DNA from 3 places in the Mesorhizobium sp. WSM4846 genome. Region 1 is predicted to be linked to each of the others. Evidence: predicted binding sites of a transcription regulator. Region 1 holds the regulator's gene; each other region holds the start of a gene.
The links. The regulator PhoB, encoded in region 1, activates phosphate uptake and scavenging genes when phosphate is short. The targets are predictions, from matches to a motif close to TGTCATNNANCTGTCAT.

Region 1 (3,276 bases):
AGTCGATCTACGAAAACGTCGCCTACGGTCCGCGCATCCACGGCCTGGCCAGGAGCAAGGCCGAGTTGGACGGCATCGTCGAATCGAGCCTGAAGAAGGCCGGACTGTTCAACGAGGTCAAGGATCGCCTGCTCGAGTCGGGTACCGGCCTGTCCGGCGGGCAGCAGCAGCGTCTGTGCATCGCGCGCGCCATCGCCGTGTCGCCGGAAGTGATCCTGATGGACGAGCCCTGTTCGGCGCTCGATCCGATCGCCACCGCCCGCGTCGAGGAACTGATCGACGAACTGCGCCAGAATTATACGATCGTCATCGTCACCCATTCGATGCAGCAGGCGGCGCGCGTGTCGCAACGCACGGCGATGTTCCATCTCGGCTATCTGGTCGAGGAGGGCGCGACCGACAAGATGTTCACCAACCCCGACGACAAGCGCACCCAGGACTACATCACCGGCCGGTTCGGCTGAGCGGTCCGGCGAATTTCGAACACGAGGACAGCACCATGGGTGAACACACCGTCGCATCTTTCGACGAGGAACTGGAGCACATCGACCGGCTGATCCGCGACATGGACGAGCTCGCCGCCGCAATGGTGGCGGCCTCGATCCGCGCGTTGCTTGCGTCGGACAATGCGATGGCGCAGCGCGTCGTCTCGGACGACGCCATCATGGATGCGCGGCAGCGCGAGCTCGACGACAGCGCGATCACGCTGATCGCCAAGCGGCAGCCGATGGCGCAGGATCTGCGCGCCGTGGTTGGCGCAATCCGCATGGCGGGCGATCTCGAGCGCATCGGCGATCTGGCCAAGAACATTGCCAAGCGGGTCAGCGCAGTCGGGCAGAGCGCGACGCCGCGTAATCTGTCGCACGGTATCGACGCGATGGCGGATCTCGTTCTTGTGCAGCTGCGCGGCGTGGTCGAGCACTATGTGTCGCGCGATGCCGGCGCGTTGAAGGAACTGCGCGCCGACGACCAGAAGATCGACGTGAAATATACGGCGGTTTTTCGCGAGCTCCTGACCTACATGATGGAGGATCCGCGCAACATCACCGCCTGCACGCACCTTCTGTTCTGCGCCAAGAATCTCGAGCGTATCGGCGATCATGTCACCAACATCGCCGAAAACGCCTATTTTGTCGTGACCGGGCAGCAATTGCCGGCGGATCGCCCGAAGCTCGACGAAACGACGATGTCGGCGCCGGCGACATGACAGGAGTGACCGGCCGATGATCGCGCCGCGCATCATGGTGGTGGAGGATGAAGAGCCGCTGGGCGTCCTCCTCCGTTACAATCTTGAATCCGAAGGCTATCAAGTCGAGGTGGTGACGCGCGGCGACGAGGCCGAAATCCGGCTGCAGGAAAACGTGCCCGATCTTTTGGTGCTCGACTGGATGGTGCCGGCGGTTTCCGGCATCGAGCTTTGCCGGCGCCTTCGGGTGCGCCCCGAAACCGAGCGGCTGCCGATCATCATGCTGACCGCGCGCGGCGAGGAGAGCGACCGGGTGCGCGGCCTTTCGACCGGAGCCGACGACTATCTGGTCAAGCCGTTCTCGACACCGGAATTCATGGCCAGGGTCAAGGCGCTGCTGCGCCGCGCCAAGCCCGAAGTGCTGTCCAGCGTGCTCAAGGTCGGCGACATCATGCTCGATCGTGAATCGCACCGGGTCTATCGCAAGAAGAGCGAGATCCGGCTCGGGCCGACCGAATTCCGGCTGCTCGAATTCATGATGCGCCACCCGGGCCGGGTCTTCTCGCGCAGTCAGTTGCTCGACAATGTCTGGGGCGAGACGATCTACATCGACGAGCGCACTGTGGACGTCCATGTCGGCCGGTTGCGCAAGGCGGTCAACAATGGTCGCATGCCCGATGTCATCCGCACCATCCGCGGCGCCGGCTATGCGATCAGGGAAGACTAGCTGACGTTCAGGTGATGCCGGCCTGCGAACGGCTGATACCTGCGCTTCCGGTGCTGACGTACCCGAAAGTACGCTCCGCCCCGGTTCTCGGAACCCACCATTCTCGACTCGGCCTGACCTGAATCTCAACACTCCCCAAGTCGCGACCCGGGAATCCCTGCCTTCGGATTCAAGCCACGTTCTTTCCGACCGAGCCGGCTCGTGCCTGGATGCTCGGCGCGAAAATCTCCTGATCGACGAAGCTTAGGGCCCGCATGGCGCAGCCTTCGCGGATCAGCGGCAGCTCGTTCGGCTCGGTGTCGAAGGAAATCGAACCCGAATGCTGGCCGCCGGCGGTCTGGGCGATGGCCTCGCGCAGGGCCGGCTCGATCAGGTCGAAGGCGGCAGCGCTGGCGCCGACCATGGCCACCGGCGCCGGATCGATCAGCGCAAACAGGCTGCCGAGCCCGAAGCCGAGCGCCTCGCCGGCCTTGCGGTAGGCTTCGCGCTCCGGTCCGTCCATCTCGCGCGCCCGGGCCGCCAAGGCCCGCATGTCGGCGTCGCTGACATCGGCGACCGGCTCGGCGTTCTCGCTCAACAGCCTTGCGTTGCGCCAGATGGCGTAGTTGCCGGCATAAGCCTCGACGCAGCCGCGCAGCCCGCAGCGGCAAAGCGCGCCGCCCGGCCGATGGATCATGTGGCCGAATTCGCCGCCTGAGGAGTGGGTGCCGGTGAACAGATCGCCCTTCAGCACCAGCCCCATACCGATGCCGTGCGAGAGCAGGATGGCGATGAAATCGTCGCGGTAGCGATCCGGGTGGCGCCAGTGCAGCGCCACGGCCATCATGTTGCAGTCGTTCTCCATGATGGCCGGGATGCCGAACTCGCGTTCCAGAATGTCGGCGAAGGCGATGTTCGTCTGCGGCGTGATCGGCGACCACAACATGGCGCGCGCGTGGGAATCGGTGATGCCCTGGATCGCCAGCGCGATGCGGGCGACGCTTTGGACATCGAGGTCGGGATCTTCGAGCCGGCGCCGGACGATGGCGACACATTCGTCGATCAGCGCGTCACGCGACATGGTCAGCGTGTCCAGCCGGCGCTGTTCCTCGGCGACCACTTGTCCGGCATAATCGATGACGGCGACCGACAGGAAATTCAGCGACAACACGACGGCCAACACCGCAGCGGCTTGCGGATTGAGGCTGAGGCCGACCTGCGGCCGGCCGCGTTTCAGCGAAACCGTCTCGCTCGCCTTGCTCTCGGCCAGGATGCCTTCCTGGATCAGGTCGGCAGAGATCGCCGATATGGTCGAATGGCTGAGGCCGGTGGTCGCGGCGATCTCGGTCCGCGACGGCTGGCCTGCCCGGCGCACGGCCGAAAT
Region 2 (3,276 bases), on a different contig from region 1:
ATTGCCAGCGATCACGGCCACGGCAATATCGACACCTCGATCCTGCCCGATCTGGTTATTCCCGGAAAGACATGGAGCTCCGAAGGCGCCACGTTGCATGTCCTGGTCGAGAACGCCGCCGATCGTGCGGAGGTTACGCAAAGGCTGGCCACCGTCGGGGCGGAACCTTGGAGCGATGCACATTTGCCGGTAGGGCTGCGCGAGCGCGTCGCGACCTTCGTGGCTCCGCCGCTGCATGATTTCGAAGAAGTGCCAGCGGGGCATCCTACAGACCAACCGTTCGGTCGCCCGAAATACAAATCCACCCATGGATTTCGACCAGGTATGAGTGCGGACGACCGTATCTGCATCATCTCCGGGGCCGGCCTGCCAAGTGCCGTGGCGGAAGAGGCTGAAGCAACACGCCTCGCGCCGACGCTTGCATCCATCCTTGGGCTACCCACTGAGACATTTCCCGATCTGCCGCTTTTCGAGTAAACAGGTTTTGTGCCCATTTGGGGAATGCAATGGCCGTATCGACAGTTGAAGTGGTGCTTAATGAAACGTTGGGAAGTGGTTCGCTCCGGTATACTCAATGACATCCACGCGGGAGCCTTCGAGAATGGTCGTCTGCCCGGCGATTTTGTCCTGGCGGAACGATTTGGCGTCAATCGACATACCGTGCGCAATGCAATCAAGGCCCTGGAGTCTGAAGGGGCTCTGCGGGTGCAACACGGTGTCGGTACGTTCGTTGCCGACGACTTCATTTCGCATACCTTGGACAGTGATCCGAGATTCACGTTCAAGCTTCTTGGCCAGAACAAGTCGGTGAAGCGGGAGATATTGTCGATCAACGAGATCTCTGTCGAACCGGAATTTGCATCGCATTTGAAGATCGCGCCCTCAGCGCTCGTTATTGCCGTAAGGTCGAGTTCGTTCATCAACGATTGGCCCTTGGCGACCGGAACCGCATATTATCCCGTCGAGCGCGTTCCTGGTCTCGCCACCGCGTTCGAGGGGCTGAACTCTCCGACAGCGGCCCTGAAGCGTTGTGGCATCCCGCAATACAAGCGAAAATGGACGCGGATAACGGCCAGAAGGCCTACCCAACAGGAAGCCCTTTTGTTGCGAATATCTTCGTCCAGTCCAGTGCTGTTTGAAACCAATGTCGATGTGACACCAGACGGATTGCCGATCAAATACGCCTTCAGCGTTATCCGAGCCGACAGATATGAATATCTGATAGAAGGCGACGGCTAAACCCAGATTGCCGGCGAATGGAAAGGGAGCTTGTGCGTGGCTTCAACCTTCCAAACGACGGTATCTTCCCTCCTCGGATCAACACTTTTTTACCAGAACAGCGTCTTGTCATTAAAGTGTTGCAAAGTGCTTCTAACTAGATACCTAGATATCTATGTATCAACTTAGGTCTGGTCCGTTATCCACGCCTCAATCGAGCGGCGAATGCAAGTGCGCAATCAAATGGAAAAAAGGCAGCGATGGATGGCGGTTCTGGCGCGAACCATGTGCGAAGACCTTGAGCGCGCATGGAGCGATCTGCCCACCGCACCACAATATGAATGGCTGCGTCGGCCCGAGACCGGCCTCGTCCTGTTGCGTGGACGGGCAGGCGGTACCGGCAGCCCCTTTAACCTCGGTGAGGCCACGATGACCCGATGTGCGCTGAGGCTAGCCGACGGCACGACGGGGTTCGCCTTCGTGCTCGGACGCGACCAACGCCAGGCGGAACTGGCGGCAGTCTTCGATGCGCTTCTTCAAAGGGCGGATGAAGTCGCGGCCGAGAGTCATGAATTGGTCGCTCGATTCGAAGCAATACAAGCGAGCCGCCGTGAGCTGAAGAGCCGCAAGGCGGCTTCCACAAAGGTCGATTTTTTTGCAATGGCGCGAGGCACGAGTCCGGAATGAGCAGCATTATGGACACTTCCGGGATCGAGCCCGGATTCACGCATCCCGTCTTCGATAGCCAAGACACGTTCCGCCGTATCCTGGATGCCTATGCATATGTGGGCCGTCCGCAAACGCTCGGCTCTGAAACTACGGCAGTTGGACCGCTCGCACCGGCGACCGTCTCCGCTTGCCTCACATTGGCAGACTTCGAAACACCGATCTGGCTCGATTACCGATCCAGCGGCGACGAGGTCCGCAATTACCTTCGGTTTCACTGCGCTACACCGTTCGTGGTTGGCGCGGAAGAAGCGGTATTTGGCATCGTGACGGATCCGGTGACGATGCCACGCCTGGCAGAGTTTCATCTCGGAACCGAGTTGGAGCCGCAGACTTCGACAACCATTATTGTCCAGGTCCCCTCCTTTACTGCCGGTTCACCGGTTCGGTGGCGTGGGCCTGGGATCCAGCACGAGGCCTCGGTCGCCATTGAGGGGCTTCCGTCGTGGTTCTGGGGAGAGTGGCAGCTCAATCAGGAGCTTTATCCAATCGGGGTGGATGTCCTCTTTACCTCCGGAAACGCAATCATTGCTCTTCCTCGCAGCATATCGGTGGAGATCTAAATGGCATATGTGGCTGTTAAAGGGGGCGAGCAGGCTATTCTCAACTCGCACCGCTTGATCGCAGAGGATAGGCGCGGCGATCCTGAAGTCCCCGAACTTGCGGTTACTCAGATTGCCGAGCAACTCGGTCTCGCTGTCGATCGGGTGATGTGCGAGGGCTCGGTCTACGACAGAGAGCTTGCAGCGCTCGCATTGAAGCAGGCTCAGGGCGACGCAGTCGAGGCGATCTTCCTACTCCGGGCTTTCCGGACGACCCTGCCGCGCTTTGCGGTGTCGAAAGCGATCAATACGGATCGGATGGCAATCCAGCGACGGATCTCTGCCACCTTCAAGGACGTTCCGGGAGGCCAGGTCCTCGGTTCGACCTACGAATACACGCATCGGCTGCTTGATTTCGACCTCGTCGACAACGCTGAAGTCGAGGAGCTGAAAGCGGAACTTGGTGAGACCCCGCTTGACGCCAATTGTCCGCGTGCTTTCGACAGCATCTCGGATGAAGGCCTGATCGAAGCCGAAGTGCCTGCGCCAGATGAAGCCTCGGTGTTCGATCTAACGCGAGAGCCTCTGGCGCTACCGGCCGGTCGCGATCAGCGTTTGCAGAACCTAGCACGTGGCGATGAAGGATTTGTCGTGGGATTGGCCTATTCCGCCCTGCGCGGCTATGGCGCAGCCCATCCCTATGTCGGCGAAACCCGGGTCGGAGACGTCGCGATCGAGCTCATTCCCGAGGAACTGGGCTTTCCCGTTTCGATAGGAGACATCACCGTCA
Region 3 (3,276 bases), on a different contig from region 1:
TTGGCGGTTGCAGGCCGGTCGGCAGCGACCCTCCACAGGGCTCAGTCAAAGAGCAAATCCTCTGGGCTGCGGAACTAGCTGGCGATCTTGATCACGGCCAGCCAAGTGTAATCGCGGTAAAGCGTTCTAAACCGAAGGGTTGCGCCGCGTCTTGCAGATTCCGATTCCAGGACGTCCCGCAGGGCCTCACGCGGCTCGACGTGGAATTTTCTCAGCCAGCCGCGCAGCAGCGTGCGGAACCAGCGGGGCAGGGCCTCCTGCTGGCCGAAATCGACGACGTGCAGCGAACCGCCGGGTGACAGGGCTGCAAGTGCCGCGGAAATCGTCTTCTCCCAGCCGGGGATCATCGACAGCGAATAGGAGACAAAAATGCGGTCGAAGCTTTCGATGGAAAATAGCGCCTTCGCGTCGAAATCGGTGGCGTCGCCGCGCGCCAGCTTGACGCGGCCGGAAAGACCTTCGCGGGCAATGGCAGCAGTGGCCGTTTCCAGCATTTCGGCTGAAATATCGAGACCGAAGAAGCGGGCGTCGGGATAAAGGCGGGCGGCGAGGACGATGTTGCGGCCGGTGCCGCAGCCAAGCTCGAGCACGGTGCCGCCGGCCGGCACATCCAGCCCTGATATCAGCCGGTCGCGGCCGAGCAGGTAATATTTGCGGGTCAGGTCGTAGACGTGGCGCTGCCAGCGGTAGACGTCGTCCATCAGTTCGGCGTGCCCGGCCGGCGGTTCGCCGCGCCTGGCCGGCAGATCGGTCGCGCTCATGCGGCTTGCTTCACATAGAGGTGGAAGCCGCCATAGATGGCCGAACGGTCGCGGGCCGAGAATTGGCGCGAGGCCTCGTCCGCATAGCTCCACTGGTCGAGCAGCGAATTGGAGACCCGGCCGGGCAACAGGCTGGGCTCGGCCGCAGTGCGGAAGATGACGCGGGCATCGGTCGACGCGGTGCGGGTGATCTCGGCCCACAGCGCATTGAGCTGGTCGTCGGTCATCCAGTCCTGCGCATCGAGCAGGACGAAGCGGTCGACCGAACCGGCATCCTTGCCGGCAAGGAACTCGATCAGATTGGCATGGTGGATGGCGACGCGGTCGACATTGTTGCGGATCGCCTGGTAGTTGCGTTTTTCGAGATAGGCGGGCAGCGCCGCCTCGCCGGGATTGGGATAGCGGCGGGCAAAAGCCTGCCAGGCGAAATAGTTGTTCTCCAGCGGAAAGTCGCAGGCGAGCTTTTCCAGCCGGGCCTTCAGCACGCTGGCCATGGTGCCGTCGCCCGAGGTGATCAGCGAATCGTACTGCGCCGGCGGAATGCCGAGGCCGAACAGCGAGGCTTTTCGCGATGTTGCCCATTTCAGCAGCGGTTTTTCGAAGACCGGCGCCAGTTCCTCGTCGAAGAAGCGGCGCTGGTCGGCCATGCTTTTGGCTTCCATGATGCCGGCCGGATCGACGCCGAAGAATTTGGCGGTGCGGTGGCCCATGGCGATGAACAGGCCGAGCAGGCCGGTCTGGTAGAAATTGCGGTCGAAGACGGCGATGCGGCGACGCCGGCGCCAGTTGCGATGTTCCCAGTAGTGGCGGCTGACCGGGTCGAGATGCGGCGCGATGAAACGGTCGTAGGCTTGTGAATTGTGACGGGTCTCGGCAGCGCCGAAGAAACGGAACAGGTCGCCCTGCGACGGCAGATGGCGCACCGCTTCGAGCTTCATGCGGTTCAGCGCGATATGGGCGGCGTTGAGATCGACGGCGTCGACCCTTTCGGGTGACCGGGTGAGATAGGCAAGTATGTTGCAGCCGCCCGAAGCGATGGTGACGACGCGGTGGCCCTGGCCAAGCTGCATCGCCTCCATGTCGACGTCGGGGTCTTCCCAGATCTGCGGATAGACGAGGCCGGAAAACAGCAAGGCGAAGAGCCGCTCGGAGAGGCCTGCCTTCGACAGCGGGCGGTTCTGGTAGACGGCTTTGCCAACTTGCTTGCCGCGGCGAAAAACCAGTTCTCCGGAAACATCCGTCATGACAAGGCGATTCCCCGTTTGCTCTGGCGCAAGCGGGTAGCGCAGGTGGATGACAGGCCGGTGACAGTCGGAGGCATCGATAATTCTACTCCGGCGGTCATCTGGGGCGGCTTTCTGCGCTTCCGATGCTCACGGACCCAAATGTCCGCTCCGCTTCGGTTCTCGAAAACCACCCCACCTGACTCGCCGGAGCGAATTCTGGATGCCTCCTTAGAGGCGGCCGAATCCGCCCGGCGTAGGCGTCGTCACGATGACGGCTTCGCCGGCCTCGAGCACCGTCTGGTCGCAAGCCTTCAGGACTTCGATACGGCCATCCTTGCGGCGAACCTTGGTCGAGCCGACCTCGCCATCGCCGCCGCCGTCCAGGCCTTGCGGCGGGCGATTGCGATGTGAGGACAGGATGGCGCATTCCATCTTTTCGAGGAAACGGATGGTGCGCTCGGTGCCGTCGCCGGCACTCCATTTGCCTTTGCCGCCGGAGCCTTTGCGGATGTGGAAATCCTCGAGCAGGACGGGGAACCGCAACTCCAGCACTTCCGGGTCGGTCAGGCGCGAATTGGTCATGTGGGTGTGGACGCCGGAGGTGCCGGCAAAGCCGCGGCCGTTGTTCATCCGGCCTGCCGGCGAGCCGGAGCAGATCGTCTCGTAATACTGGTACTGCTTGTTGCCGAAGGTGAGGTTGTTCATCGTGCCTTGCGCATTGGCCATCGCGCCCATGGCGCCGAACAGCGCATTGGTGACATGCTGCGAGGTCTCGACATTGCCGGCGACGACCGCGGCCGGGTAGGTCGGCTTCAGCATGCAACCTTCGGGAATGATGATGTTGATCGGTCTCAGACACCCGGCATTCATCGGGATCATGTCCTCGACCATGACGCGGAACGCATAGAGCACGGCTGCGCGGGCGACCGGCTCGGGGGCGTTGAAGTTGTTCTTCATGACCGGCGATGTGCCGGTGAAGTCGACGGTTGCCTCGCGTTTTTGCCGGTCGACCGATATCTTCACCTTGATGATTTGGCCGGTGTCGGTCGGATACTCGTATACGGAGCTGTCGGGCAGCCGCTCCAGCACGCGGCGCACGCTTTCGGCGGCATTGTCCTGGACATGGCCCATATAGGCCTCGACCACGCCAAGGCCGAAATGCGCGACCATCTCGCGCAACTCGGCCACGCCCTTTTCATTGGCGGCAATCTGCGCCTTCAGGTCTGCGATGTTCTGGTGCGGATTGCGTGCCGGGTAGGGGTGGTCGGTGAGCAGCGTCTCCAGTTCCT

Region 2: phnG (phosphonate C-P lyase system protein PhnG) is a predicted target of PhoB. The motif match lies at 1,346-1,362, and genes of this name have one in related genera.
Region 3: AC0L15_RS10760 (BtaA family protein) is a predicted target of PhoB. The motif match lies at 2,055-2,071, and genes of this name have one in related genera.

The regions. Positions count from the first base shown of each region.
Region 1 is NZ_JBVVPZ010000025.1:19,530-22,805, forward strand. It holds gene pstB (phosphate ABC transporter ATP-binding protein PstB) at 1-464, shown strand, start outside; gene phoU (phosphate signaling complex protein PhoU) at 500-1,207, shown strand; gene phoB (phosphate regulon transcriptional regulator PhoB) at 1,224-1,913, shown strand; gene AC0L15_RS20415 (ROK family protein) at 2,083-3,276, opposite strand, start outside.
Region 2 is NZ_JBVVPZ010000011.1:111,681-114,956, forward strand. It holds gene AC0L15_RS12585 (alkaline phosphatase family protein) at 1-477, shown strand, start outside; gene phnF (phosphonate metabolism transcriptional regulator PhnF) at 538-1,239, shown strand; gene phnG (phosphonate C-P lyase system protein PhnG) at 1,444-1,905, shown strand; gene phnH (phosphonate C-P lyase system protein PhnH) at 1,902-2,507, shown strand; gene AC0L15_RS12605 (carbon-phosphorus lyase complex subunit) at 2,508-3,276, shown strand, end outside.
Region 3 is NZ_JBVVPZ010000009.1:36,611-39,886, forward strand. It holds gene AC0L15_RS10755 (class I SAM-dependent methyltransferase) at 75-761, opposite strand; gene AC0L15_RS10760 (BtaA family protein) at 758-2,005, opposite strand; gene AC0L15_RS10765 (hydantoinase B/oxoprolinase family protein) at 2,216-3,276, opposite strand, start outside.